4 regions of the Geodermatophilus sp. URMC 64 genome follow, and region 1 is predicted to be linked to each of the others. Evidence: riboswitches for the same ligand, from Rfam matches in the RefSeq annotation. Region 1 holds a riboswitch; each other region holds the start of a gene.

Region 1 (7,205 bases):
CGCGGCATCGAGACCCACCTGGTCGACCCCAACCCGTGGGCGCTGTCGATGGCCACCGACCCCGACATCGTCGCCCCGGTGCAGGAGTCGTGGCAGGAGATGGGCGGGCACCTGCACTTCAACACCAAGCTGGAGGCGATCCTCGGCGACGAGGCCGGCCGGGTCCGCGGGGTGGCCACGTCCGGCGGGGAGATCGCCTGCGACCTGGTCGTCGTCTGCACGCACAAGGTGCCGCGCACCGACCTGGGCACCGCGGCGGGGCTGGAGCTGGGCTCGGCCGGCGGGTTCGTCGTGGACGAGACCATGGCGACCTCCGTGCCGGGCATCTGGGCGGCTGGCGACTGCGCGGAGATCCCGCACGGGGTCAGCAACGTCCCGATCCAGGGGCTGTCCGGCAGCCACGCCTACGCGCAGGGCAAGGTCGCCGGCGTCAACGCCGCCGGCGGACGGCGGTCCTACCAGCCGGTCTACGTGCCGTGGGCGATGGTCGCCGGCAAGTGGATGATCGGCGGCGTCTCGTTCAGCGAGACCCTGGCGACGGCGCTCGGCATCCCGTACGTGATGGGGCAGGCCCAGGGCATCTCTCGCGCCCGGTACTTCCCGGACGTCAAGCCGGTGAAGATCAAGCTGCTCGCGCAGCCGGGCAGCCTCAAGCTCATCGGCGCGCAGATGGTCGGCGGCGAGGGCATCAAGGAGCGGGCCGACTTCCTCGCGATGGCGGTGCGCAAGGGGATCACCCTGCGCGACCTGGCGACGATGGAGAACGTCTACTCACCGCCGATCGGGGCGCTCAACGAGCCGATCGCGCTGGCCGCGCAGGACGCCCTCGTCCGGCTGGAGGGCTGAGGTGCGGTTCGCCCGGCGGCTGCGCGCGGTCTCCGAACGCCAACTCATGATCGCCGCCGAGCGCGACGTCGCCGCCCGCTACGGCACCACCCCGCCGCTGCCGCCGCGCGGCGTGGACCGCTTCTGGCAGCAGGTCTACGTCCCCGCCTACCACCGACTTCCCTGGAAGCTCCGCTCGACGGTGATGCGCGCGATGCCGGGCAGCCACCGCCGGACGTGGCATCAGCCCGAGCAGGGGAGCGGCCCGGCCGTCTGACGGCCCGACACCGAGAACACCACCGAGTCAAGGAGGACCGTCATGAGCAGCAAGACCGTGGACATCCCCAAGGCCCAGGACGGCGACGTCCTCTACGACCTCGAGGAGAAGGTGTTCCCGGACATCAAGGCCGAGCCGGGGCAGAAGGCGTTCGTCTTCATCCACACCGTGCCGTTCGAGGGGTCGGTGGCGCTGGTCAACCTGAAGACGGCGACCCGCCTGGTGCGCAAGGGCTTCGACGTGCACATCGTCCTCTACGGCCCCGGCGTGCTGCTCGGCTCGCGCACCCGCGGCTTCCCGCAGGTGGGCACCGAGGGCTTCCCCGGCAACCTCGCGGTCAACGAGCAGATCAAGACGCTGCTCAAGGAGGGCGCCTCCATCTACGCCTGCCGGTTCGCGATGGGCGCCCTGTACGGGTTCCGCGAGGACGACCTGATCGACGGGATCAAGGCGTTCAACCCGCTCGACGTCCTCGACTCCGCGCTCACGGCGTGGAAGGAAGGCGCCTTCCAGCTCAACACCTGGACCGTGTAAGGACCCCCTGCCCCCCACCGCTCGCGAGCTCGCGGCGGGCCCCTGCAGGGGGCCGCCGCGGCTCGCGCACGAGATGGAGCCGCGATGGAGCGCGTGCACGACATGGGCGGGCGGACCCGCGCGTTCGGGCCGCTGCCGCCGATCGACCCCGACGAGCCGGTGTTCCACGACGCGTGGGAGGCCAGGACCTTCGCGCTCGCGCTGCTGTGCAACCGGGTCGCGGGGGCGAACCTGCACGCCTTCCGCTACGCCATCGAGCGGGTGCCCGAGGAGGAGTACCTGTCGGGCTACTACGAGCGGTGGCTGGCCAGCGCGGAGATCCTGCTGCTGGACAGCGGCATCCTCGCCCCCGGCGCGGTCGAGGCCCGGGCCCGCCGGCTGCAGGGGGAGGACGTCGAGGAACCGGCCGCTCCCGAGCCGCACAAGCCGACCATGGCCAGCGGCGGCCCCGGCAACCTGCGCACCGTCGAGGCGCCGCCGGCGTTCTCCGTCGGCGACGAGGTGGTCACGCAGACCGAGGAACCCGCGCCGCACACCCGGCTGCCGTCCTACGTCCGCGGCAAGCGGGGCACCGTGACGGCGGTGCTGCCGGCACAGGTCTTCCCCGACACCGCCGCGCAGTTCACCGGCGAGAACCCGCAGCACGTCTACGAGGTCCGGTTCGACTCACGGGAGCTGTGGGGCCCGGACGCCGAGAACGCCACGCTCAGCGTCGACCTGTACGAGAGCTACCTGGAGAAGGCCCGATGACCGACGTGCGGGAGACCGCCGACCCGACCCTGAGCCCGGCGCTGCGCGCGGAGGCCCTGGAGTCGCTGCTGCTCGAGCGCGGCCTGATCGACACGGAGACGGTCGAGAAGTTCATCCGCACCTACGAGACCGCGGTCGGCCCGATGAACGGCGCCAAGGTCGTCGCGAAGGCCTGGACCGATCCCGAGTACAAGCGCCGGCTGCTCGAGGACGGCTCCGCCGCGATCGCCGAGCTCGGCTTCAGAGGCCCGCAGGGCGAGCACATGGTCGTGCTGGAGAACACCCCGACCGTGCACCACGTCGTCGTCTGCACGCTGTGCTCCTGCTACCCGTGGCCGGTGCTCGGGCTGCCGCCGTCCTGGTACAAGGACCCGGCCTACCGCTCGCGCGTGGTGCGCGAGCCCCGCGCGGTGCTCGCGGAGTGGGGCACCGAGCTCGGCCCGGACGTCGAGGTGCGGGTCTACGACTCCAGCTCCGAGGTGCGCTACCTGGTGCTGCCGGAACGCCCGCCGGGCACCGAGTCGATGTCGGAGGAGGAGCTGGCCGGGCTGGTCACCCGGGACGCGATGGTCGGCGTCCGCCGGGTGGCCGCACCGTGACCGTCGCGCTCGACATCGACGGCCCGGCCGCGCCGCCGCGGTCCAACGGCGAGCTGGTCTTCGCCGAGCCGTGGGAGGGCCGCGCGTTCGGCCTGACCATGGCCCTGGTGGACGCCGGCGCGATCGACTACGAGACCTTCCGGACGGCGCTGATCGACCGGATCGCCGCGGCGGATCCCGACGGCTTCAGCTACTACCGCTGCTGGCTGCAGGCCCTGGAGCAGGTGCTCGCCGGCGCCGGCCTGGTCTCACCGCAGGACGTCGGGGCGCGCTCGGCCGCGTTCGCCGCGCGCCCCGCCGGTCACGACCACCGCCACGAGCACGGGCACGACCACGACTGAGCGGGGCGGCACCAACACCGCCGTGGCGACGTGGCGCGGCGGCTGGCTGTGCTCGGTCGAGGCCGGCGGCTTCCGGCTGACCGTCGACGAGCCGGAGTCGGTCGGCGGCACCGGCCGCGGGCCCATGCCCACCGACCTGCTGCTCGCCTCGCTGTCGTCCTGCTACGCCCTCGCGCTCGTCTGGGCGGCGGGCAAGCGCGGGGTCGAGCTGCCGGACCTCACGGTCACCGCGACCGGCACCTACGCCGGCCCGCGGTTCTCCTCGCTCACCCTCACGGTGGGCACCAGCGCGCCGGTCGACCAGGTGACGCCGCTGCTGGAGCCCGCGAAACGGGTCTGCTACGTGTCCAACACCTTCGCCGCGGTGCCGGAGATCGACGTGCGCCTGGGCCAGCTCGCCGGCTCTTGAGGTGCGGCGCCGCCCGGAGGAGCCTTGCCCCGCATGAGCGTCCCGCCTCGAGACATGGGCGAGCGGCTGGCCGCGCTGGCCGGCATGCGCCCCTGGTGGCCCCTGGTCGAGCCGTCGCCGCGGTGGATCCGCGTCCGGCTCGGCGACGAGCTCGTCGCCGACTCCCGCCACGCCGTCCTGTTCGTGCAGTACGGACCCGAGGCGCTGCCGCGGACCTTCCTGCCGACCTACTTCCTCCCGCCCGACGACGTCCGGCCCGGCGTGCTGGTCGACCCGGCGGACGACGACGGCATGACCACCTGGACCGTGCAGGCCGGCGACCGCCGCGCGGCGCGCGCCGCCTGGACGCACCACGACCCGCCGGAGCACCTGGCCCCACTGGCGAACCTGGTCACCTTCTCCTGGGGCACGGCGCTCACCTGGTTCGAGGAGGACGAGCCGCTGGTCGCGCACGCCCGCGATCCGCACAAGCGGGTGGACGTCGTGCCCAGCTCCCGGGAGGTCCGCGTCGAGGTGGACGGCGAGCTGCTGGCCGAGAGCACCCGCCCGCTGCTGCTGTTCGAGACGTCGCTGCCGGTCCGCTACTACCTGCCGCCCGAGGACGTCCGCACCGAGCTGCGCCCCAGCCCGACGACCTCGACCTGCCCGTACAAGGGCGTGGCCAGCTGGTGGTCGGCGCGGGTCGGCGACCGGGTGCTCGAGGACGTCGCCTGGAGCTACGAGTCGCCGATCCCGGAGAACCCGCGGATCGCCGGCCGGATCTGCTTCCGCAACGAGCACGTCGACCTGATCGTCGACGGCGAGACCCAGGAGCGGCCGGTCACGCCCTGGTCATGAGGTGCCGGAGAGCTGGCGCACGGCCTGGTCGATCGGCGCGCTGTCCTGCTCGACCGGCTCCATGTACAGCCGCGCCCACGCGATCAGACCGTCGTCGCGCAGGCCCATGACGGTCGCGCCCTTCATGAGGAAGGGGCGGCCGTCGGCGTGGCTGCCGCGCCACACCCACTCCGACCAGGTCGTCGTCCCGTCGGTGGTCTCCTTGACGACGCCGACCTGCAGGTCGGGGACGCCGCGGAACATCTGCGCCCAGTTCTCGACGACCTGGTCGCGGCCGCCGAAGCCGCGGTTGGGGTGCACCGGCTGCTCGCTCCGGTAGTCCGGGGCGAACAGCGCGGCGATGGCCTCGAGGTCGTGGGCGTTCATCGCGTCGCGCAGACGCCTGATCGTGGCGTTCATGCCGGGCCTCCCGTGCGTGGGAACGCCCACCAGGCAGCCACCGCGGGCCGGCGCTGTCAATGCCTCCGGTGCCCCGGCCGCGCGATGCACGGCCGGGACACCGGAGCGCGGCTCAGACGAGCCGGCGGGCGCCGACGGCCCCCGGCATGTACGCCAGGTCCACGACCTTGACCGGCTGGCCCGCGGTCGACGCGTGCACGATCTGGCCGTTGCCGATGTACATCGCGACGTGGCTGACCGGGCTGTAGAAGAACACCAGGTCACCGGGCTGCAGCGCGTTCAGCGACACCGGCGTGCCGATGGTCGACTGCATCCGCGACGAGTGCGGCAGGGAGACCCCCGCCGCCTTGTAGGCGAACTGGGTCAGGCCCGAGCAGTCGAAGGAGTTCGGGCCGGCGCCGCCCCAGACGTAGGGGTCACCCCGCTGGGCGAGTGCGGTGTCGACCGCCTTCTGGGCGGCGGCGCTGGCAGCGACGGCCGGGGCTGCGACGGCGGTCCCGCCACCTCCCGGATCCCCGGTGTTGGCGGAGGCGACTCCCGGTGAGAGGACGATCCCGGCACCGGCCAGGAGGGCCAGGGCGGGAGCGGTGAGGCGACGGGCGAGGGACGTGTGTGCAGTCGTCATCGACGACGGTTCTCCTTGTTCTCCGAAGCCGCCTACCGAGTTAGCTGACGGGTTCGGGCTGGGGAACTCGCCCGGCGCGACCGGCCCCCATGACGGTCGCGCTTCACCCCAGTACTGCGGTGGGTCCCCGGCCCGGGCGCCGGCACGCGGCCGGCCGCCCGGTTCGGCGGCGTCCGGGGGGGTTCCCAGGTTCGGGAGTTGTGCGGCCCCGTCCGGACCGCGCAAACGCTAGGAGGGTCTTTGGACCCCGGCGAATCCAGTCAGCGTCGCGTTTCGCGGGTCCGACACGCCCGGCGCAGGGGTGACTCGCCGTCCTGACCAGCGGGAACGTCGAGCCTGGCCGCCGGCCTCCAGCCGGAGCCCGCCCGCCCGGGGGCCGCAACGGGCGGTGCGCGTAACTCCGGCGTACCGGCACGGCACCACGCGGGGTGCTCGGCCGAACCCGCGCCGGCACCGTTTCCCGGCCGCTGCGGCGGGCATCGAACCGGCGGAAGAGGAGGTCGACCATGACCCAGGGACCGACGGGCGGAACCCGCAGCGAGGACCAGGAGCAGGTCACGGCGAACCCGGCGCAGTCGCCGCGGGCCGCGCAGGGCCCGATGTCGGACGACGTCACGCGGGTGCCGGACAACGACGTCGAGGAGGGCGCCGACGCGAAGAAGCCCGGCATGCCCGACGCCACCGGCCCGACCGGTTAGCGCATCCGCTCCAGCGCCGCGGTGAAGCTGGCGTTCCACAGCCCGAGGTAGGGCCAGGTGGCGGCCACCCGCGCGGTCGCCTCGTCCGCCGAGAGCCCCTCCGTGCGGCGCAGCCACGCGCGCAGGACCAGCCCGGTCCGCGACGCGCCGCCGTGGCAGTGCACGAGCAGCCGCCGTCCCTCGGCGCGCAGGGCCGCCATGTCGGCGAGCACGTCCTCGAGGACGACGTCGAGCTCGGTGTTGTAGTCGTTGTCGGCCAGGTAGGCCATGCGCTGCACCTCGTGGCCGAACGGCTCGCCCAGCCGGCACAGCGAGATGACCGCGAAGTCCGCGTCGCTGTACCGGGCGCCGTCGAGGTTGCCCGCCCAGATGCCCGGCAGCACCTCGCGCGGGCCGATCCGCGGGATGACACCGGGGTCGTACGGCGGCGCGGCCCGCCCGTCGAGCGCCGCGGCGAGCTCCTGCAGGTCGTCGAGCCGCCAGGACCGGCCCGCGGCCTCACCGTGCACCACCGACGACCAGCGCATCGGGATGCCGGCCATGCCGAAGGTCGCCCCCGCCAGGGCACCCGCCACCGCGGCGTCACCCGTTGTCTCCCCGCCGGCGTCGATCGCCCGCCGCAGCACCTCCGCGAAGCTGCCGGCGTGCCGGAGTCCCGTGGGGTCCTCGCCGTCCAGCGCCCGGCGCATCGTCCCGGCGAGATGCGCGCTCTCGTGGCCGTCCGGGCCGCCACGGCCACGAGACGGCGCATCTCGCGCGGCCCGGATCGCCCAGGGCAGCGCCTGCACGCGGGACGCCGGCTCGACCGGCTCGCCGGCGACCAGCTTCGTCCCCACGACCAGCGCCGCGGCGAACTCCGCGGTGAACCGGCCGGGCGGGTCGCCGCACATCTCGGTGCGCACCCCGCGCGC
Region 2 (7,205 bases), 1.3 Mb from region 1:
CGCCAGCAGGCCCCCCAGCAGGTCCAGGCCCACTCCCGCGTCGACCAGCCGCTGGACCGCCGCCGGCGCACCGACCGCGGCGGGGAACAGCTCCGCCAGACGGGCGCCGAGCTCCCGGACCGTCTCGGGGGAGGTCAGCCGTGCGGTGAGCGCGACGGCCACGACCAGCAGGGGGACGACGGCCAGCCCCGCGTAGAAGGTGAGCCCGGCGGCGATCAGCGCGAGGTCGCGCCCGTGCAGCCGCCGCCGCATCGCCTGCAGGAGCTCCGCTGCCTCCTGCGTCCAGCGCTGCCGCACCGGGTCATGTCACCAGGCCCGGCGTCCCCGCGCCCCTCGGACGGCCTCAGCGGCCCGCGAGGAGGTGCCGGGCGGCCGCGTAGCCGCCCAGCCCGCTGACCGCGCCGCCGCGCACGGTTCCACCCGAGGACGCCGCGACGATCCGCGGGTGCGCGGTCGCCACGCCCCACGTGCCGGCCTCCTCGGGCGTGCGGGCCACCGGCCAGTCCAGGTCGCCGTGGAAGATGTGGCCGCCCGGCATGGCCAGCGCGGCCTCCACGTCGAGCGGTGAGGCGGCCTGCAGGCAGGGCTGCCCGTGCGCGTCGCGCGCCAGGCAGTGCAGCAGCGGCTCCGCCAGGTGCGCGTCCAGCTGGGTGACGACCCGCCGGACGGCCTCGGCGCGGGTTCCCTCGTTGTCCGCGGCATAGAGCTCCGCCGGGGTGTGCAGGCCGAACAGCGTCAGGGTGTGCAGGCCCGCGGCGCGCGCCTCCGGCCCGAGGATGGTCGGGTCGGTCAGCGAGTGGCAGTACACCTCGAACGGGATGCTCGCGGGCAGCTGCCCGGCGGCCGCCTGGGCGTAGGCCGCGTCGAGCTGGCCGGCCGCCTCGTCCACGTGGAAGGTGCCGGCGAACGCGGTCGCGGGGTCGGCGCCCGAGCGCAGCCTCGGCAGCCGGGCGAGCACCATGTTCACCTTCAGCTGCGCGCCGCTCGGCCGGGGTCCGGCGTCGGTCCCGGTCAGCTCGGCGAGCACGGTGGGCGCGGCGCCGACGACGACGTGCCCGGCCTCGGCCGCGGCGTCGCCGTCCTCGCCCGTCCAGTGCACGGTGACGCCGCCCGGGCCGGGCTCCAGGGACGTGACCGTGGCCCGGGTGACCAGCTCGGCCCCTGCGGCGCGGCCCGCCGCCGCCAACGCGCCGGTGACCGCGCCCATGCCGCCGACCGGCACCCGCCAGCGCCCGGTCCCGTTGCCGATCAGGTGGTACAGGAAGCAGCGGCCGGCGGCGCTGCGCGCGTCGTGCACGTCGGCGAAGGTGCCGATCAGCCCGTCGGTGAGGGCCACCCCGCGGACGACGTCGTCGGCCAGGTGGTCGGCGACGACGTCGGCGAGCGGCCGCTCGCGCAGGTCGTGCCAGAGCGCGGGGTCGCGCAGCCGGCCGGCGAGCTCGCCGGGCGCGAGCAGCGGCTCGGTCAGGGTGGGCGCGAGGTCCTCGGCGAGGGTCGCCAGCCGGCCGTAGAACCGCTGCCAGCCCGCCAGCTCGGCGTCGGACCCGGTGAGCGCCCGGAAGGAGGCGGCCGTCGCCGGGCCCTCGTCCCGTTCGACCAGCAGGCCGAGGGACTCACCGCCCCGGGCCACCGCGGTGTAGGAGGCGACCGCCCGGTCGAGCAGCGTCAGCTCCAGGCCGAGGTCGGTGACGATGCGGTCGGGCAGCAGGCTGACCAGGTACGAGTAGGCCGACAGCCGGACGTCGACGCCGTCGAAGAGCTGCCGGCTCACGGCGGCCCCACCCACCTCCCGCCGGCGCTCGAGCACGAGGACCGACCGGCCGGCCCGGGCCAGGTAGGCGGCGGCGGTCAGGCCGTTATGTCCACCTCCGACAACGACGACGTCGTAGCGCGCACGCGGCATCTGCGCACCGTAACCACCGTCCGGAACGCGTTTGCCCAGGTCGCCATGTTCACGTTCACATGACACTCCCGGAGGTGGGGCCCGATCCTCGTCACCCAGCGTGCGGCCTGAAGTGCAATCGGTTGTGAAGAGGTGCACAAATCACATCCGGGTGATTGTCACGAGGCGGTCATCCGCTTACCGTCTGTATGTCCGTCGGGGCGTTGAGTCACTACTGAGTGACACCCGCCGGGCGCCGCCGAACCGGTGGACCGCGCGAGACGCGGGCGCCGGACCGGGGACCCACCGAAGCACCGGGGTGAAGCGGACCCGGCCCTCCAGGCCGGCCCGCCGGGCGCCTTCTGAGCCCGAACCCGTCAGCTAACTCGGTAGGCGGCTGATTCGGAAGAAATGGAGAGCCGCCAGACCATGGCGACCCCTCGGACGTCCTTCCCGCGCCCGAACCTCCTGCCGATCACCGCGCGTCGCGCGGTCCTCGCCCTCACCGGCGCCATCGGCGTCGCGCTGGTCCCGGTGCCGGCCTCGGCCGCGCCGGACCCCGCCACCGCGCAGGAGGCGGCCGCCCTCATGGCCGCCCGCGCCCACGACCTCGAGGCCGTCACCGAGAAGTTCAACGACGCGCGCGAGGAGCTCACCGCCCAGCAGGACGCCGTCCGCGCCGCCGAGGCCACCCTGGCCCAGGCGCAGGCCGACCTCGCCACCGCCCAGGAGCAGGTCCGCGGCATCGCCCGCAGCGCCTTCACCGGCGAGGGGCTCAACGGCTTCTCTGCGCTGATGACCAGCGACGGCGCCGACGACTTCGTCGCCCGCATGTCGACGCTGGAGATGGTCGCCGGCCACCAGAACGAGATCCTCGGCGAGGCCGCCGCGGCCAGCCAGGTGGCCGCTCAGGCGCAGACCACGGCCGCCAAGGCGGCCACCGAGGCCCAGGCCACCTTCGACGCGGTCGCCGCCCAGCAGGCCGACCTGCAGAAGCAGGTCGACGAGTACCAGGCCGATTTCAGCCGGCTCTCCGCCGAGGAGCGGCAGGCGACCACCGCGCTGGCCGGCCACAGCGGCGACCGCGCCAGCCGGGCCGAGCGCGCCGAGCCGCTGCCCTCCGGGCCGATCGTGGCGAGCAGTGCGGCCGCGCAGACCGCCGTCGACACGGCCATGGCGCAGCGGGGCAAGCCCTACGTCTGGGCGGCCGCCGGCCCCGGCTCGTACGACTGCTCCGGGCTGGTCCAGTACGCCTACAAGGCCGCCGGCGTGAGCCTGCCGCACTCCAGCAGGCAGCAGGCGAGCATGGGTCAGGCGGTCTCGCGCGCCGAGCTGCAGCCCGGTGACCTGATCGCCTTCTACAGCCCGGTCAGCCACATCGGGATCTACATCGGCAACGGCCAGATGGTGCACGCACCGACGTCCGGTGACGTGGTCAAGGTGGCCAGCATCGACGCCGTCGGCACGATCACCGCGATGCGGCGCATCGCCGGCTGAGTCCCCGCCCGCACGCCTTCCGAGCCCCCGGCCGCCTCCCCCGCGGCCGGGGGCTCCGTCGTGTGCACGGTTGACAGGGCGCCATCGTCCGAGAACACTGCTCTCAAAACGGATCGTCGATCACGAAACGGAGCAGGAGCCATGGCGCACACGTGGAACTGGACCTGGGTCACCGTGGCCTTCGCCTCCGAGCTGGCCGCCCTCGCCGCGCTCGCGGTCGGCGCCTGGTCGCTGCCGGACTCCACCACCGGGCGGGTGCTCGCCGGTATCGGCGCACCGCTGGTCGCGGCCGTGCTCTGGGGCGTGTTCGCCGCCCCGCAGGCGCCGGTGCAGATCGCGGTGCTCGCCGTGGCCACCAAGGCGGTCGTCTACGGCTCCGCGGTCCTGGCGCTCGCGGTGTCCGGGCATCCGCGGCTCGCCGCCGTCCTCGCAGTGGCCGCCCTCCTCGGCTCGGTGCTCTCGGGCCCGCCGTCCGCGCTGGTCACCCCTCCGCCGGCGGCCTGACCTGCTGCAGCAGCCCCCAGACGAACTGCGCGCGGACGCCGTCCGGGAGGTGGATCTCCCAGCGGGTCACCACACCCGGGTCGACGCTCACCGCGCCCGGCAGGCCGACGACGTCGTCGAGCACGTGCTCCCAGGCCCGCAGCCCGCCGGCGGCCGCAGGCGGCACCGGCGAGCCCGGCGCGCGCACCAGGTGCTCGTTCAGCACCGTGCCGCCCGGGCCGGACAGCACCTCCCACAGCAGGTGCGGCCACAGCGGCAGCGGCCAGCGGCGCACCTCGACGTCGAGGTCCCCGAACCGCCGGTCCTCCGCCTCGTCGGGCGGCCCCAGGACGGCGGTGCGCAGCGCCAGCCCCCGGGGCGCCCTGGCCGCGTGGTGCAGCGCCTGCCAGCGCCGGTGCGCCGCGCGGGCCTGCGCCCGGTCGGCCCCGAGCCGGGGGAGCGCCTGCGCCACCAGATCGGGGCGGACGTCGGCCATCCGGCGCAGCAGCACGAGGCAGAACTCCCGCCGCGCCAGCCCCTGCACGCCCCGACCCTGCCACCCGGCGAAGGTCACACCCTCCATCGGGGACGCCGGTGGGCGTGCTGCCGTTGAGGTCTCCGGACACCCGCACCCGAGGAGGACCCGCCCCCATGCCGTCGCGCACGCCCCGCCCCGCCCTGGTCGCCACCGTCTTCCGGGTGGTCGCCGTCGCCGAGGCGCTGTCCTGGCTCGGGCTGCTCGCCGGCATGTACCTCAAGTACGTCCCGCGGACGACGGAGGTGGGGGTGCACGTCTTCGGCCCCATCCACGGCGCGGTGTTCGTGGCCTTCGTGGTCGTCACCCTGCTCGCCGCCCGGGTGCTGCGCTGGCCGGTGCGCACCACGCTGCTGGCGCTGGCCGCCGCCGTCCCGCCGCTGGCCACGGTGTGGTTCGAGCGGCGGGCCACCCGCGGCGGCCGGCTGCCAGGGCGGGAGCTCGCCCCCGTCGGCTGACCGGGCCGCCGCGGGGGCGGCTCACTACGGTCCTGCCATGCCGTCCGTCCTGCCGACCACCGCCCGCCGGCTCCTGGCCCGCACCGCCCGCGCGCAGCGCGACGGCCGCGCGCCCAGCCTGGTCGCCGGCGTGGTGCGCGACGGCGGGCTCGCCTGGTCGGCCGGGCGCGGCGACGTGCCGGAGCCGCACGCCGACGTGCAGTACCGGCTCGGGTCGATCAGCAAGACGGTTACCGCGACCGTCGTGATGCGACTGCGCGACGAGGGCCGGCTGTCGCTCGACGACCCGCTGGAGAAGCACCTGCCGGGCACGCCGCTGGGCGACCGCACCGTCGGGCAGCTGCTGTCGCACCTCTCCGGCGCCGTCGCGGAGAGCCCGGGCGGCTGGTGGGAGCGCACGCCGGGCGGCACGCTCGACGAGCTCGGCCTCGGCGCCGCCCACGTCGTCCTGGGGGCCGCCCGCCGGTTCCACTACTCCAACCTGGGCTTCGGCCTGCTCGGTGAGCTGGTGGCGCGGCAGCGCGGCGCCGCCTGGGAGGACGTCGTCCGAGCCGAGGTGCTCGGTCCCCTCGGCATGGACCGGACGACGCCGCGCCCGGGGCCGCCCGCGGCAGCCGGCTCGGCGGTGCACCCGTGGGCCGACGTCGTCCTGCCGGAGCCGGAGCACCACGCGGGCGTCATGGCCGCGGCCGGGCAGCTGTGGGCGACGCCGGCCGACCTCGCCCGGTTCGCCGTCTTCCTGCTCGGGGACACCGGCGACGTCCTCGGCCCGGCCACGCTCGAGGAGATGACGGTGCCCGCCGGCGTGGACTCCTCCGCGGCCGGCTGGTCGGCCTATGGGCTGGGCCTCGCCGTGGTGCGGGTCGACGGCCGGACGCTGGTGGGACACGGGGGCTGGATGCCGGGCTTCGTCGCCGGGTGTTCGTCGACCGGGAGGAGCGGACCGGCGCGGTGTCGCTGGCCAACACGACCAGCTTCCTGGACCCGCTGGTCCCGGGACTGCTGGCCGACCTGCGCGACGCCGAGCCGCGGATCGTGGAGCCCTGGACCCCCGCGCCGGCGCCGGTGGGCCTCGGCCTGCTCGGCGTCTGGTTCTGGGGGCCGGTGCCCTACGTGCTGCGCGCCGTCCCCGGCGGGTTGCTGCACCTCGGCCCGATGCCCGGCCGCAACGGCCGCGCCAGCCGGTTCGCCCGCCGTCCGGACGGCACCTGGGGAGGGCTCGACGGCTACTACGTGGGCGAGACGCTGCGGATCGCCGACGACCACCTGGACCTCGGCACGTTCGTCTTCACCCGCACGCCTACGACCCCGAGGCCCCGGTGCCGGGTGGAGTCGACGACCGCGGCTGGCAGTGACAGCGCGCTCACCGCGCGTCGAAGGCGTCCATCGTCGTCTTCAGGACCACGCCGTAGGCCAGGTGGGGGACGACGTCGCTGGCCCAGTCGGTCGCCGACCACGTCCGCGGATCGGTGATGCCGAGCACCGTCATCGGGCCGTTCGCCGCGACCAGGACGCCGGCTGTCGTGAGCACCGTGCCCAGCGGCGGACTCGAGCGGAACCCGGCCGCCCGCGCCAGGCCGGCCAGGACGCCGACCCCCACGCCGGCCACCAGCCCCATCAGCGGGCCGAGGCCCTGCTTGCGGTTCTCCCGTGTCCGCTCGTCGCCGGGGATGCGCAGGTGCGCGGTCTCGGCGAGCTTCTCCACCGTGTCCTCCGGCGTGGAGCTGGCGCCCCGGCCGCGCACCGCCATGTCCAGGTAGGTGACGGCGTTCAGCGCGGTGGTCGCCGCGGCGCCGGCCGCCGCCCCGCGCAGCGCCCAGCCGAGCGCGGTTGTCGTGGCCATGGTCGCCCGCTACCCCGGGAGGGGTCACTCGACGCCGGCGGCGCGCTCCAGCAGCGGGGTCATCCGGTGGTCGACGAACCGGCGCAGGGCCAGCGCGGTGTCGGTGCGCTGGACGCCGGGGATCGCCAGCACCTGCTCGGTGATCCGCCAGAGGTCGTCGGCGTCCCTGGCGGCGACCTGCACCAGCAGGTCGACGACGCCGGAGAGGCCGATCACCTCGAGCACCTCGGGAATGTGCGCCAGCGCGTCGCTGACCTCGGCGAGGCTGCGCTGCACCACCTGCACGGTGACGTAGGCGCGCAACCGGTAGCCCAGCGCCTCCGGGCGCACCCGCCGCTCGAACGGGGCGAGGGCGCCGTCCTTCTCCAGGCGGGACAGCCGCGCCTGCACCGTGTTGCGGGCCAGGCCCAGCCGCTGGGAGAGCGCCATGACGCTGGCGCGCGGATCCTCCGACAGGGCGAGCAGCAACCGGGCGTCGGTTGCGTCGACGTCGGGCACGTTGCTCAG
Region 3 (7,205 bases), 1.6 Mb from region 1:
CCGCGCGACGCTCACGGCCGACAGCCTGGCCACGCTGATCTACACCAGCGGCACGACCGGCCGGCCCAAGGGCTGCGAGCTCACGCACAGCAACTTCCTGTTCGAGATCGGCAACGGCATGAGCCTGCTCGGCCGCTTCCTCAACGTCGAGGGCTCGCTGCTGCTGTTCATCCCGCTCGCGCACGTGCTGGCCCGCGTGCTGCAGGTGGGCGCGGTCAAGACCCGCACGGTCATCGGGCACACCCCGGACGTGAAGAACCTGGTGGCCGACCTCGGCGAGTTCAAGCCGACGTTCGTCCTCGCCGTCCCCCGGGTGTTCGAGAAGGTCTTCAACCAGGCCAAGGCGAAGGCCGACGCCGGCGGCAAGGGCAAGATCTTCGACCGGGCCGCCCAGGTCGCCATCGAGTGGTCGAGGGCGCAGGACACCGGCGGCCCCGGCATCGCGCTGCGCGCCCAGCACGCAATGTTCGACCGGCTCGTCTACGGCAAGCTGCGCGCCGCGCTGGGCGGCCGCTGCATCGGCGCGGTCTCCGGCGGCGCGCCCCTCGGCGAGCGGCTCGGCCACTTCTACCGGGGCATCGGCGTCACCGTCTACGAGGGCTACGGGCTCACCGAGACCACCGCGGCCGCCGCGGTCAACCACGACGAGGCCTTCCGCATCGGCACCGTCGGCCGCCCGCTACCCGGCGTCTCCGCCGCGATCGCCGACGACGGCGAGATCCTCATCAAGGGCGGCATCGTCATGCGCGGCTACTGGAAGAACGAGGACGCCACCCGGGAGGCGATCGACGGCGAGGGCTGGTTCCACTCCGGCGACCTCGGCGAGATCGACGGCGACGGCTTCCTCAAGATCACCGGCCGCAAGAAGGAGATCCTGGTGACCGCGGGCGGCAAGAACGTCGCCCCCGCCGTCCTCGAGGACCGGCTGCGCGCCCACGCCCTGGTCAGCCAGACCATCGTCGTCGGCGACCAGCGGCCGTTCATCGGCGCGCTGATCACCCTCGACGAGGAGGCGCTGCCCGCCTGGCTGGAGTCCAAGGGCAAGCCGAAGGACACCCCCGTGGAGAAGCTCCGGGACGACGAGGACCTGATCAAGGAGCTCGACGCGGCGGTGGCCGACGCCAACAAGGCGGTCTCGCACGCCGAGGCGATCAAGAAGTACCGCGTCCTCGGCTCGGACTTCACCGAGGAGAACGGGATGCTGACGCCGAGCCTGAAGCTCAAGCGCGCCGCCGTCCTCAAGGAGTTCGGCGACGAGGTCGAGGCCCTCTACTCCCGCTAGCCCTCCAGCAGGCCGGCGAACGTCGCGGCGATCGTCGTCCACGACCACCGCTCCTCGACCCAGGCACGGCCGGCCGCGCCCATGGCCTGCGCCTTGGCAGGGTCGTCGAGCAGGCCGCTGATCGCCGCGGCCACGGCCTCGGGCGACCGCGGCTCGACGACGTGCCCGGTGACGCCGTCCCGCACGGCTTCCGGGGCGCCGCCGGAGGTTCCGGCCACCACGGGCCGTCCGCACGCGGCGGCCTCGAGGAACACCATGCCGAGGCCCTCGACGTCCAGGCCCGCGCGGCGGGTCCGGCACGGCATCGCGAAGACGTCGCCCGCGGCGTAGTGCGCCGGCAGCTCGGCGGCCGGCACGCCCCCGGTGAGGACGACGGAGCCGCCGAGGCCGCCGGCGTCGATCGCCCGGCGCAGCAAGGCCTCGGCCGGACCGCCGCCGACCAGCAGCAGCCGGGCGCCGGGATGCCGGGCCAGGACCCGCGGCCAGGCGGCGACCAGCACGTCCTGCCCCTTGCGCGCCACGAGCCGGGACACGCAGACCACGACCGGCGCCTCCCCCAGGCCGTACCGGCGGCGGACGGCGGCCCCGTCGGCCGCCGGCGTGAACGCCTCCACGTCCACGCCGGGCGAGAGCTGGGCCATGGCGACCCGGTCGGCGAGCGCCGGGGCGAGCCGGCCGTGCGTGTACGCGCTGATGTAGGTGACCAGGTCCAGGCCCGCGGCGATCCGCTGCATCAGCTGCCGCGCGCCGGGCAGTGCCACCCAACCGGTCTCGTGCCCGTGGGTGGCGCCCACCAGCCGACGCACCCCGGCCGCGCGCAGCGCCGGGGCGAGCATGCCCAGCGGGGCGGCGGCACCGAAGAACGCCGTGTCACAGCCGTGCTCGCGGGCCAGCGCCACGGCGGCGCGCGCGGTGGCCCGGGTCGGCAGCAGCACCGACGTCGGCCGCCGCACCACCGGGTACGGCAGGGCCGCGTCGTGGGCCTCCCAGCCGGGTGAGCGGGAGGCGAGCACGACCAGCGAGTCCGGCGGGCGGCGCTCGAGCAGCGCGGCGACGAAGGTCTGGATGCCGCCCTGCCGCGGCGGGAAGTCGTTGGTGACGACGAGGGTCTTCATCGCCGGTCCAGCGCCACCCAGTCCGCGGCCATGGCCACCCGCTCGGCCGTGGTCGGGTGGCTGCCGAAGAACCACTGCCACGCCGCCGGCGGGTCCGGCTGGGCGAGGTTGGTCTCGGCCAGCCTCTGCTGCATGGACACGAACGCGTCCGGATCCGCGGTGAGGTCCAGCGCGTGGACGTCGGCGCGGGCCTCGATGTGCCGCGACACGAGGTTCTGCACCGGCGTCGTCAGCAGCATCCCGACGCCGACCAGCAGCAGCACCAGCGGGATCACGCGGGGGTCCCCCAGCCCGTCGGCGCCGGCCCGGCGCAGCAGCGGGGCCCAGGACAGCAGCCAGCCGAGGAGGGCGACGCCGGCGGCGGCTCCGAGCGCGCCGAGCAGCGTCCCGGTGAGGACGTCGTCGGTGGAGACGTGACCGAGCTCGTGGGCGACGATCGACTCGATCTCGTCGTCCGGCAGCGTCTGCAGCACCGTGTCGTAGAGGACGACGCGGCGGGTGGAACCGAACCCGGAGACGTAGGCGTTCAGCCCCGTCGTCCGCCGCGAGGCGTCGGAGACCAGCACGTCCTCGACCGGCGTGCCGTTCTCCTCGGCCAGCGCCAGGATCTGCGTGCGCAGCTGCCCGGCCTGCAGGGAGTCGAAGCGGTTGAACGCCGGCTCGATGACCACCGGGTAGAGGAACGAGCCGACGACGACCAGCAGCGCGGCGGCGGCCGCGGCCCAGGCCCACCAGAACCGCGGCATCCGGCGGGCGAGGACGACGAGCACGAGGACGGTGAGCGCGGTCAGGCCGGCGTCGATCGCCGTCGAGACGCCGACGTCGCGCAGGAACAGTGGCCAGATGCGGGTGGACAGCCCGTAGCGGTGCCGGACCACCTCGCCGTAGACCGCCAGCGGCAGCGTGACCAGCCGGCCGATGACGGTGAGCGCGAACGTGCCCAGGACCACCTGCCAGAACCAGCCGCCGCCGAGCGGAGCGGCCACCGCGCGGACCAGCCGGCTGCCCAGCCGGGTCAGCCCCAGCCCCGCGGACACCGCCAGGCCGAGGACCAGGTTGGCCAGCGAGGCCGGCCGCAGCGCGGCGGCGAAGGAGTCGGCGCGGTCGACGACGGCCGCCGGCAGGCCCGCGGTCGGGTCGACCGGCACGTGGCCGCCCGGCGGTGCGGGCAGCACGGTCCACGGCGTGCGGAGGACCACCACCAGCACGAACGCGGCGCCCAGGACGACCGCCGCGGCCAGCGCGACGCGGGCACTCCCCCGCCCCGCCCAGCTCACGCCGTCGATCCTAGGGGCGGGCACAGCGAGGGCCGGTGACCCGTGCGGGTCACCGGCGCTCGCCGGATCCTCGTCTCAGCCGATGCGGCGGGCGCTGTTGTAGCCCGGCATCGCGTCGACGCTCACGACCTTGACCGGCTGGCCGGAGGTCGAGGCGTGGACCATCTGCCCGTTGCCGATGTACATCGCCACGTGGCTGACCGGGCTGTAGAAGAAGATCAGGTCACCCGGCTGCAGCTCCGAGCGCGAGACGGGCGTGCCCATCCGCGACTGCATGCTGCTCGAGTGCGGCAGGCTGATGCCCGCCGCCGCGTAGGCGTACTGAGTCAGGCCCGAGCAGTCGAAGCTGTTCGGACCGCCCGCGCCCCACACGTACGGGTCGCCGACCTGGGCCAGGGCGGTGTTCACCGCGGTCTGCGCGGCGGCGCTGCCGCCGCCCGCGGGCGCCGGTGCGGCCGCCGGGGCGACCGCCGCCGCGGCGACCGCCTGGCCACCGTGGGACTCCGCCACCTGCTGCCGCTGCGCCGCGCTCAGCCGGTCGTACTGCTCCTGGAAGTCGGCGATCTGCGACTTCAGGTCGGCTTCCTGGGCCTCGATGCCGTCGAGCGTCCGCTGCGCCTTGGCGGCGGCCTCGTCGGCGTCGACCCGGGCGGCCTCGGCGGCGTCGGCCGCCTCCGAGACCTGGTCGACCACCTGGTTGGTGTGGCCGGCGATCGCGTTCAGCGTGCCCAGCGACGAGACGAAGTCGTCGGCCGAGTCGCTGGTCAGCAGCGCGTTGAGGGTGGTGACGTCGTCGCCCCCCGTGGTGTAGGCGCTGCGGGCGATCTCGCGGATCTGCCCCTCGAGCTCCTCGAGCTGCTGCTGCGCCTCCTCGGCGGCCTCGTCGGCGGCCTCGGCGGCGTCCTGCTGCTGCTCGAGCTCCTCGCGGGCGGTGTTGACCCGCTCCTGCACCACCTCGAGTTGGTGGCTGGCGTCGGCGACCAGCTGGGCCGCCTGCTCGGGCGTGGTGGCCCGGCCGGGTTCGGCGGTCGCCGTGCCGGGTAGGAGGGTCACGGTCAGCGCCGTGGTGGCACCCACCAGGAGCCCGGAGCGGAGCCAGGCGGAGCGGCGGGTGCGGGCGGGATGGCTGTTGTCGTTTCGTTCGCGTGCATGCCCCAGGGCAGGGCGAGGCGTCGCCACGTGCGGCGGCTCTCCTTCTTCCTCAGCTACCGCCTACCGAGTTAGCTGACGGGTTCGGGCTGGGAAGATGGCGCCCTATCTCCGTGCCCCGGCGAGCCGGCGCACGCTGAATTCACCCCAGTGCTGCGGTGGGTCCCCGGTTCCTCCTCGGGCACAGGAACGTGCCGTCGGACGATTCGGCGGTGCTCGACCGAGGCCACCCCGGTGGGGCGACGACCACCCGGTCGAACTCGGCCACCGTACGGGCGTGATGCAGTTGTGACAAACCGACCCCCCTGTGATTGTCGTGATCGTCACTGCGAGCAGCATCACTGGCGCGCCGCGTGAGGTCCGCAGGTCCGACGCCAGGCGTGCCGGCTCAGCCGATCCGGCGGCCGCTCGCTCCGCCGGACCGGTGGCGCAGCGGGGGCACCAGGCCGACGTCGGCCAGCGCGCGAACGGCGCGGCGCTCCACGTCGTCGAAGTCCACGACGACGCCCGGCCTCGGGACGACGACGTCCTCTGCGACCGGCTCTGCGCCGGCACGGGCGGTGGTGGGTGCGCGGTCGGGCAGCGCCACGACCACCGGGTCGTCGGTCTGCCAGCCGGGGGGCGCGCCGAGCAGCACGGTGACGACGCAGTCGGCGCAGCCGGTGCCGCGGGCGGTGCAGGTGTCGCAGTCGATGAGCATCGCTTCTCTCCTCCGTGAGTCGTCCGCACGGTAGGAGGGGCCACCGACAATTCCGGTGCGTTCTCGCGTCCGGGGGTTGACACGGACGCCGATCAGGTGCCCGCGTACTCCCAGTGCCAGGGCTCCTCGCGGCCGTTGCCGGGATCGGCCCAGGTGGGGTGCAGCCAGCCGAACCGGCCGGCGTTGGCCACCATCCAGGTGTACTGCGGCGTCCCGTACGTCTGGATGCCCCCGCAGAGGTCGGTCGCCAGACCCCAGCCGTGGTTGCTGGTGCCGGGGACCGCCGCGAGCGCGGGCTTCTCCCCGTAGAGCTTCACCTGGCTGGCGTAGCTGCGGTAGGAGTCGGTGATGCAGATCGGCGACCCGAAGGCGTCGGCGAACGCCGCGGACATCGCCTTCCACGCCGCCGCGGCGTCGCAGCGCAGCTGGTGCCCGCCGACGCCGATCGGGCACATCGCGCTGGGCGGGATCAGCCCGTTCGGGTAGCCGCCCCACGCCCGCGCGCCGTCGTAGCTCGGCGGGTAGACGGTGTTGCCGCACTCGACCTTCAGAGCCCCGCCGGTGGGCCCGGGCGCGTCGACCGGCGCGCGCTGGCCGAGGCTCGGCCGGCCGATGCCCAGCACCTGGTCGGCCGGCAGCTTGCGGACGACGACCGCGCCCGCCCGCGCGTCGGCGGCCAGCATGGTCTGCGGGTCCAGGGCGATGCCGACGTGCCCGAGGCCGGACTCGGCGGTGCCGAGGAAGACCAGGTCGCCGGGGAGCACGTCGGCGGGGTCGACCGGCGTGGTCACGGCGAACAGCCCGGCCTGGTCGCCCGGCAGCTGGATCCCGGCCGACCGGTACACCGTCTGGACGAGCGTGCCGCAAGCCCAGGAGTCCGGCCCGGCGGTGCCGGGGGCGTAGGGCTTGCCGAGCGCGTCCATCGCGGCCGTGACCGCGTTCAGGGTCTCGGCGGGCAGCACCAGCAGCGAGGTGGGCTGGCGCGGCATCTGGGCCGCACCCCGCTGCGCCCCGCCGGCCTGCGAGGCGACGGGCTCGAGGCCCGGGGGCAGTGAGGACTCGGGGTCGCGCAGGGCCGCCGCGGCCGGCGCGACGATCCCGGCGTCGGCCAGCTGCTTGAGGTAGACCCGCCAGTTGGCCGCCGTCCGCGAGTTGACGTCGAGCTGCTCGCGCTGCAGCTGGGTGAGCTGGTCGTCGACGACGTCGAGGGCCCGGCCCAGGTCGTCGGTCACCGCCTCGGCCTGCGCCTCGAGCTCGTCGATCTGCTCCTGCACCTCGCCGGCCCGCCGCTTCGCCTCGTCCAGCGCGGCCTGCGCGGCGGACTGGTCGGCCAGCGCCGCCTGGCGCTGCTGCTCCGCGGCGGCCAGCACGTCGGCGGTGTAGCGGTCGACGGCCTCCAGGTAGCCCATCGCGGAGACGATGTCGCCGGGGTCGCCCCCGCTGAGCAGGACGGTGAGCGGGGTCAGCGAGCCGCCGTCCCGGTAGGCCGCCGCCGCGTACTGGGCCACCACGGCCTGGCGCTCGGCCAGCACGCCCTCGGTGTCGTCCAGCACCGCCTGGGCGGCGTCCACGTCCTGCTGGGCGGCGGCGAGCTCCTCCTGCGCCTGGACGATCTCGACCTGGCGCTCCTGCAGCCCCACCTGGACCTCGGCCGCGCGCTGCTGCAACTCGTCCAGCGCCGA
Region 4 (7,205 bases), 420 kb from region 1:
CCGGGGATCGGCGGCCCGTCGTGCAGATGACCGTCGGGGGCGACGTCCTTGGAGATCATGTTGATGACGTCCATGCGGAAACCGTCGACACCGCGGTGGAGCCACCACCGCATCATCGCGTAGACCGCCTGCCGGACCTCGGGGTTCTCCCAGTTGAGGTCCGGCTGCTTCCTGTCGAACAGGTGCAGGTAGTACTCCCCGCTCGCCTCATCGAGCTCCCACACCGGCCCGGAGAAGAACGACGCCCAGTTGGTCGGCTCGGCGCCCGGGGCGCCGGCGGCCAGGCCCGGCCGCGGCGGCCGCCACCAGTACCAGTCCCGCTTGGCCGAGCCCGGCCCCGACCGGGACTCCACGAACCACGGGTGCTCGTCGCTGGTGTGGTTGACCACCAGGTCCATGACCAGCTTCATCCCGCGGGCGTGCAGGGCGGCGATCAGCTCGTCGAGCTGGGCCAGGCTGCCGAAGAGCGGGTCGACGTCCTGGTAGTCGGAGATGTCGTAGCCGTTGTCGGCCTGCGGCGAGGGGTACACCGGCGAGAGCCACAGGACGTCGACGCCGAGGTCGGAGAGGTGGTCCAGCCGCTGCAGCACTCCCCCGAGGTCGCCGATGCCGTCGCCGTCGGAGTCCTGGAAGGAGCGCGGGTAGATCTGGTAGACGACGGCGCTGGTCCACCACGGGGCGTCGGGCACGGTCACCGCTCTCGGTCGATCGGGGCGGACGTCGCACGAGGTGGGCCCAGCAGTCGCTCGATGATCCGCCGGTCGCCGGGCCACGCCTCGAGCAGGACCTCGCGCGGCACCTGCCGGGCCGCGTAGCGCAGCGCCAGCGCGACGACGACGACGTCGTCCAGGGGGCCGATGACCGGCAGGAACTCCGGGATGAGGTCGATCGGCGAGAGCACCCAGAGGCCGGCGAACCCGACCGCCAGCTTGGCCCGCCGGGGCACCGCCGGGTTCACGCGCAGCCGCCGGGCCGTGGTGACGCAGGCCGGCAGGAACCGGGCCAGCTCCTTCGCGGTGCCCTCGGGCAGGCGGCGGGCCAGCAGGACGAGGACCACCCAGCTGGCGATCATGACCGCCGCGGCGATCCCGAGCCCCGTCAGCCAGCCGCGCACGGATCCATGGTCCCAGAACGCCCCGAGGGGCCGCCCGGGACGGGCGACCCCTCGGTCAGGTGAGGCGAGCTGTCGGCTCAATACCAGCCGGTGGACTGGGAGTGCGACCACGCGCCGCACGGCGAGCCGTAGCGGTTGTTGATGTAGATCAGGCCCGCATCGATCTGCCGGTACGGGTCGGAGGTCTTGGCGATGCCCGTGCTCGCCCACGTCGAGTTGAGGAACTGCGGGATCCCGTACGCGGTGCTCGTCGGGTTCTGCGCGTTCGGGTTCCAGCCGCTCTCCTTGCCCCACAGGTTCTCGAGGCAGGAGAACTCGGACGTGTCACCGCCGAGCTTGGACAGCGCGTAGTCCTGGTAGGACCCCGAACCGGAGCTGGACCCGGACGACGCGGGCGCCGCAGCCGGCGCCGCCTGCGCCCGCTCGGCCTCCTGGCGGGCCTTGGCCTCGGCCTCCTCGCGAGCCTTGGCCTCGGCCTCGGCACGGGCCTTCGCCTCGGCCTCGGCCTTCTGCCGGTCGAGCTCGGCCTGGTCGGCGGCGGCCTGCGCCTGCTGCGCGGCGACCTGCTCGGCCTCGCGGGTGCTGCGGCTGGCGGCGAGGTCCTCCAGCGGCTGCAGGTCGCGCGCCGCGTCGGCGGGGGCGGCCTGCGCGGTGAGGCCGAGCTGCTGGGCCACGCTGACCGACTCCGACGTCCCGGCCTCGGCCTGGGCCGCCGGGTCGGCGCCGAACAGGACGCTGACCATGACCGCGCCGGCGGCGGCGGCGCCGAGGTACAGGGCGGGACGGCGGCCGACGGCCGGCGGACGGCGGCGGGCGGTACTGCGGCCGGAGATCGTGCTGCGGAGGTTCATGAGTGGCGGTGCTCCGAGGGGGTGTGGGCGCAGCAGAGCCCGTTCGGGGCTGCGGGGCTGCGTCGGATGTGCGGGGCAGCGGTCACGGCGGTCCGCCGGAGTGCCGGGCCTGCGCGGGCGCACCGGGGAAGCGGCTGGTCAGCCGGTCGAGCGAGGTGCTCGGGAGCGGTGGGCCCGCGGGCGGCGTCCGGGCGGACGGCCGCGTCCGATCAGATGCGCGGGCGCATCCGGAGGCGACGGTGCCGGGCGCTGCGGGGTCGTGCGGAGGGGCAAGGGCGCGCCATGAGGGCGGCTCTCCGTTTCTTCCGTCAGCCGCCTACCGAGTTAGCTGACGGATTCGGGCGGGAAGCAGCCCTACCCGCGCCGGACACGTGCCCGGTCGGCGGGATTCACCCCAGTACTTCGGTGGGTCCCCGGCTCACCCGTTGCTCGTGGTCGAGCAGTGGGCGACTCGGCGGCGTCCGCTCGGACTCCCCGGCTGGGGACGTGACGACCGACCAGACCTCTTCACCGTAGAGGCCGTTATGCAGTCGTGACAATCCACGGCCGACGATTTGTGGGGTGATGAGTGTCGCGCGACAGCTTCTCGACGGCGGGAATGGGTAGGGGCGAACGAAACGGAACCAGGTCGTCCTGTCAGCCCAGCCGCCAGACCGTCGACCGGCGGATCCCCGGCCCCTCGGTCTCCGGGACGTCGAAGGCCGCGACGGCGGCCAGCCGCTCGGCCGGCAGGTACATCCGGCCCGGGTCGCCGATGAGGACCTCGGCGCCCGCGGCGCGCGACGCGTCGAGGAAGGGCATCACCCGCTCGGTCATCTCGCGGTCGTAGCAGACGTCCCCGGCCAGGACGACGTCCACGTCGAGCGGCGGCCCCCCGAGCACGTCGCCCACCACGCGGAGCCCGCGCACGCCGTTGGTCTCGGCGTTCACCGCGATCGCCGTCGTCCCGTAGGGGTCGATCTCGCTGGCCACCACCTCGCGCGCACCGGCCGCCGCCGCGGCGATCGCCACAAGCCCGCTGCCGGAGCCGAGGTCGAGCACGCCGCGCCCGGCCACGACCTCCGGAGCGTCCAGCACGTAGCGGGCGAGCACCTGCCCGCCCGGCCAGGCGGCGGCCCAGAACGGCGGCTGCTCCGCCGGCCGGCCCTGCTCGGTCTCCATCGCGTCCCACAGCGCGACGACGTCGTCGGCGACGTGCAGCGTCACCTCGGGCACGAGCGACGGCGTGGCGAGGCGCGTGTGCGCCCGCACGAAGGCGGCGGGGACGGCGGTCGGCACGCCGCCAAGTCTGCTCGACGTCCTCCCGCGACGCTGTGTCAGCGAAACACCCCGTCGGGTGACTCGACGGACCGTTGACTGCGCTGACACGGCGTCGATAGCCTGCCCCGCGGTGTGGTCTGCACCACACCCGCCGCGCTCCGGCCCGGCGAGCTCGCACTCGGGGCCCGGCACCGTCGCCGGGGAAGGGAACACCGTGACGACCACCACCGTCCCGCCGCGCAACGCCGACGACCCCGCGCCCCCGCGGGGCGGCCTGAGCCGGTTCTGGGACCGCACGCTGCCGCACTACCCGGAGAACGGGCCGCGGGCCCTCTACCTGGGCATCACCGTGCTCGCGACGGTGGTCCTGTACTACGAGCTCTACATCGGCGGCGCGGTCGCGACGCAGATCATCGCCGACTTCGGGATGTCGTTCACGTTCTTCGTGTTCGTCTCGGTCATCGGCAACGCGGTCGGCGCCTTCGCGTCGCTCTTCGCCGGGCTGGCCGACCGCTGGGGCCGCGCCAACCTCGTCGTCTGGGGCCTGCTGGTCACCGGCCTGATCATCCTGTTCGGGCTGCCGCTCGCGCCGAACAAGACCGTCTACACGGTCCTGTTCGCGCTGCTGAGCCTGGTCGAGGGCATCGTCCTGGTGGCCACGCCGGCGCTGATCCGCGACTTCTCGCCGCAGGTCGGCCGGGGCGTGGCGATGGGCTTCTGGACCCTCGGCCCGGTGCTCGGCAGCCTGGTGGTCACCACGGTCTCCAGCAACACCCTCGACGACCACCCCGACTGGCGCTTCCAGTTCTACGTCTGCGGCATCGCCGGGCTCGTCGTCTTCCTGGTCGCGCTCGTCGGCCTGCGCGAGCTCTCCCCCGCGCTGCGCGACCAGCTGATGGTGAGCATGCGCGACCGCGCGCTGATCGAGGCGCGCGCGGCCGGCATCGACCCGGAGCAGGCGGTCAAGGGCTCGTGGCGGCAGATGCTGCGCTTCGACATCGTCGGCTCGGCGTTCGCGATCAGCGTCTTCCTGCTCCTGTACTACGCGCTGGTCGGCTTCGTCGTCGTCTACTTCGCGACCGTCTACGGCTACTCCGAGCAGCGGGCCAACGGGCTGGCCAACTGGTACTGGGGCTTCAACGCCATCGGCCTGGTGCTCTTCGGCCTGCTGTCGGACAAGCTGCGCGTCCGGAAGCCGTTCATGGTCGTGGGCACGCTGATCAGCCTGGTGGGCGGCGTGCTGTTCACGCTGGCGGCGACCGAGCCGGACACCGGCTACTACAGCTTCGCCGTCTACTTCGTGCTCAGCTCCGTCGGCGGCGGCATGGCCTACGTCGCGTGGATGGCGTCGTTCACCGAGACCGTCGAGAAGCACAACCCGGCGGCCACGGCGACCGGCCTGGCGGTGTGGGGCTGGATCCTGCGGATCGTCGTGACGGTGTCGCTGGCGGTGCTCACCCTCGTCGTCCCCGCGACCTCGACCCTGGTCGACCAGGGCTCGCGGATCACGGCGATGCAGGAGGAGCACCCGACGGAGTTCGCGATCGTCACGGGCATCGACCCCGACCTGGCGGCGCAGGTCCAGTCCGACCCGACGGACCAGGAGTCGCTGGCGACCCTGCTCGGTCAGGTGGCCCGCGCCGAGGGCGCGAGCGAGGACGAGGCCTCCGGCGTGGAGTCGGTGGTCCGCGACGGCCAGCTGGCCACCGTGCAGGTGATCGCGCCGGACACGCTCGCGGCACTGCAGGCCAACCCCTTCGACCAGGCGGCCCAGGGTGCGGCGGTGCAGCAGATCATGGCCGGCCTCGGCGTCGACCAGCAGACGGCGACCGGGCTGCTCACCAGCCTGGCCTCCGCCGACGTCCAGGCGAACCTGCAGGCGGCCGGGCAGTACGCCGCGGACCTGCAGGCCGCTCCGGCGGCGTTCGAGGACGGCGACCTCGAGTACCTCGCGGAGAACGGTCCGGCGGTCGCCGAGGCCGCCGAGGAGATCCCCGGCCAGTGGCAGACCTGGTGGTGGGTCTGCATCGCGGGTCAGATCCTCTTCCTGCCGTTCGTCTTCGTGATGGCCGGCCGGTGGAGCCCGCGGAAGGCCCGGGAGGACGAGCGGGTGCACGAGGAGATGGTGCAGCGCGAGCTGGCCGCCCTCGGCCGTACCTCGTAGCAACCGCACCGCCCGGGCGCCACACGGCGTCCGGGCGGTGCAACGGCACGATGATGTGCGGAGATGGTGCATTCCCGCGGGGCCGGTTCTAGCGGTCGTTGCAACACCTCGTTCGCCGAGGAGTTGCGATGCCGTACCAGTCCACCGACCCGTTGACCGTGCAGTTGTTCTTCGACCTGTGGGAGAAGACCGGGAACGTGGCCGAGTCCGCTCGCCAGCTCGGGCTGAGCAAGTGGACCTGTTACGCCTGGATCCGCCGCAAGGATCTGCCTCGTCGGCAACGACCGGCGCATCCGGGCAAGCGGCGCTATCTGCAGTTGCGGTCCGAGGGCGTGCCCCGTCGCCAGGCCGCAGCCGAGGCGGGGGTCGGGCTGACCGCGGCCGGCGAGTGGGACCTGGGCATCCGCCGTGTCCAGATCGAGGGACAGCGGCTGCGAATCTCCGGCCAGTTGGCCGATCACGTCTCGGTGCGTACTCGCCCGGTTCCGGCCCCGGTGCCCGACCTCCATCCTCGCTACCTATCCCTGCTCGAGCGGGAGCAGATCGCCGATCTGCACCGTGCGGGGCGCTCGATCCGGCAGATCGCCGCCGAGCTCGGCCGGGCCCCGTCCACGATCAGCCGAGAGATCCGGCGCAACCGCGATCCGTGCGGCCGGTATCTGCCCCATGCCGCGCACCGGGCCGCGGCCGGACGTCGTCCGCGGCCCAAGACGGCCAAGTTGGTGGCCAACCGGAAGCTGGCCACCTGGATCCGGCGCAAGCTGAAACGGCGCTGGTCACCGCAGCAGATCGCGGCCCGCCTACGCTGCGAATTCCCCGATCGGCCGGAGATGCGGGTGTGCCACGAGACGATCTACCAGGCCCTGTATCTGCAGGCCCGCGGCGGTCTGCGCCGGGAGGTGGCCACCGCGCTGCGCACCGGCCGGGCGCGCCGCAGGTCCCAGCGTGACCCAGCCGCCCGCCGGCCCCGCTTCGCCGACCCGATGCTGCTGATCAGCGACCGGCCGGCCGAGGTCGCCGACCGCGCCGTGCCCGGGCACTGGGAGGGCGACCTGATCATCGGCGCCGACGGCGCCTCGGCGATCGGCACGCTGGTCGAGCGCAGCACCCGCTACGTGTTGCTGGTGCACCTGCCCGGCGGTGACCGCAGCGCCGAGGCCGTCCGCGATCAGCTCATCCCCACCATGATCACGTTGCCGGCGCACCTGCGCCGCTCGCTGACCTGGGACCAGGGCTCGGAGATGGCCGCCCACCGCACCTTCAGCATTGCCACCGACATGCCCGTCTACTTCTGCGACCCGGCCAGCCCCTGGCAGCGCGGCAGCAACGAGAACACCAACGGACTGCTCCGCCAGTACTTCCCCAAGGGCACCGACCTCTCGGCCCACACCCCTCAGCACCTCGCCGCAGTCGCCGCCGAACTTAACGGCCGCCCCCGTCAGACACTGAACTGGCGCACCCCCGCCGAAGCCCTGCGTGATCTACTCGATCAAGCCGCCTGACCACCCAGGTGTTGCGACGACCCCTCGAAACCGCCCGGAGAGAATGCGCCCTCCGCGCACATCACTCCCAGAGCGTCGTCAGAGGCCGGTGCCGCGGGCGACCAGCTTCCAGTAGGTGCCGGGCAGCAGGCGGACCAGGGCGTCGGGGATCTTGGCGCTGGCGCCGATCAGCAGCCGCGGCCGGCGCTTCTCGATCGCGGCGACGATCTGCGCGGCCGCGGTCTCCGGCGGGATCCGCAGCAGCTTGGCGAACTGCTTCTTGCCCTCGGCGACCTCCTCCTCGGAGACGCCGGAGCCGGTGCGGGCGGTCTCCG

What was found. Region 1 has a riboswitch for cyclic di-AMP ahead of ACWIYF_RS08905 (C40 family peptidase). Riboswitches for the same ligand answer to the same signal wherever they lie in the genome.
Region 2: another riboswitch for cyclic di-AMP. It lies ahead of ACWIYF_RS02215 (NlpC/P60 family protein); the one in region 1 lies ahead of ACWIYF_RS08905 (C40 family peptidase).
Region 3: another riboswitch for cyclic di-AMP. It lies ahead of ACWIYF_RS16655 (NlpC/P60 family protein); the one in region 1 lies ahead of ACWIYF_RS08905 (C40 family peptidase).
Region 4: another riboswitch for cyclic di-AMP. It lies ahead of ACWIYF_RS10920 (aggregation-promoting factor C-terminal-like domain-containing protein); the one in region 1 lies ahead of ACWIYF_RS08905 (C40 family peptidase).

Annotation. Positions count from the first base shown of each region.
Region 1 is NZ_CP199955.1:1,794,771-1,801,975, forward strand. Features, by position in the region: gene ACWIYF_RS08860 (FAD-dependent oxidoreductase) at 1-846, shown strand, start outside; gene ACWIYF_RS08865 (hypothetical protein) at 848-1,102, shown strand; gene ACWIYF_RS08870 (MSMEG_0572/Sll0783 family nitrogen starvation response protein) at 1,145-1,636, shown strand; gene nthB (nitrile hydratase subunit beta) at 1,721-2,386, shown strand; gene nthA (nitrile hydratase subunit alpha) at 2,383-2,985, shown strand; gene ACWIYF_RS08885 (nitrile hydratase accessory protein) at 2,982-3,326, shown strand; gene ACWIYF_RS08890 (OsmC family protein) at 3,349-3,735, shown strand; gene ACWIYF_RS08895 (DUF427 domain-containing protein) at 3,769-4,572, shown strand; gene ACWIYF_RS08900 (nuclear transport factor 2 family protein) at 4,567-4,971, opposite strand; gene ACWIYF_RS08905 (C40 family peptidase) at 5,084-5,596, opposite strand; cyclic di-AMP (ydaO/yuaA leader) riboswitch at 5,612-5,745, opposite strand; gene ACWIYF_RS08910 (hypothetical protein) at 6,103-6,294, shown strand; gene ACWIYF_RS08915 (ADP-ribosylglycohydrolase family protein) at 6,291-7,205, opposite strand, start outside.
Region 2 is NZ_CP199955.1:454,374-461,578, forward strand. Features, by position in the region: gene ACWIYF_RS02205 (YhjD/YihY/BrkB family envelope integrity protein) at 1-297, opposite strand, end outside; gene ACWIYF_RS02210 (phytoene desaturase family protein) at 344-1,903, opposite strand; cyclic di-AMP (ydaO/yuaA leader) riboswitch at 2,146-2,295, shown strand; gene ACWIYF_RS02215 (NlpC/P60 family protein) at 2,312-3,379, shown strand; gene ACWIYF_RS02220 (YrdB family protein) at 3,521-3,883, shown strand; gene ACWIYF_RS02225 (hypothetical protein) at 3,861-4,406, opposite strand; gene ACWIYF_RS02230 (DUF3817 domain-containing protein) at 4,514-4,855, shown strand; partial or broken gene ACWIYF_RS02235 (serine hydrolase domain-containing protein) at 4,893-5,708, shown strand; gene ACWIYF_RS02240 (DUF7586 domain-containing protein) at 5,774-6,328, shown strand; gene ACWIYF_RS02245 (hypothetical protein) at 6,219-6,698, opposite strand; gene ACWIYF_RS02250 (Lrp/AsnC family transcriptional regulator) at 6,723-7,196, opposite strand.
Region 3 is NZ_CP199955.1:3,421,113-3,428,317, forward strand. Features, by position in the region: gene ACWIYF_RS16640 (AMP-dependent synthetase/ligase) at 1-1,282, shown strand, start outside; gene ACWIYF_RS16645 (glycosyltransferase family 4 protein) at 1,279-2,397, opposite strand; gene ACWIYF_RS16650 (M48 family metallopeptidase) at 2,394-3,674, opposite strand; gene ACWIYF_RS16655 (NlpC/P60 family protein) at 3,750-4,727, opposite strand; cyclic di-AMP (ydaO/yuaA leader) riboswitch at 4,869-5,045, opposite strand; gene ACWIYF_RS16660 (hypothetical protein) at 5,212-5,523, opposite strand; gene ACWIYF_RS16665 (D-alanyl-D-alanine carboxypeptidase family protein) at 5,616-7,205, opposite strand, start outside.
Region 4 is NZ_CP199955.1:2,218,436-2,225,640, reverse strand. Features, by position in the region: gene ACWIYF_RS10930 (glycoside hydrolase family 13 protein) at 1-695, opposite strand, end outside; gene ACWIYF_RS10925 (YkvA family protein) at 692-1,114, opposite strand; gene ACWIYF_RS10920 (aggregation-promoting factor C-terminal-like domain-containing protein) at 1,192-1,965, opposite strand; cyclic di-AMP (ydaO/yuaA leader) riboswitch at 2,264-2,417, opposite strand; gene ACWIYF_RS10915 (class I SAM-dependent methyltransferase) at 2,602-3,243, opposite strand; gene ACWIYF_RS10910 (MFS transporter) at 3,440-5,389, shown strand; gene ACWIYF_RS10905 (IS30 family transposase) at 5,701-6,891, shown strand; gene ACWIYF_RS10900 (SDR family NAD(P)-dependent oxidoreductase) at 6,970-7,205, opposite strand, start outside.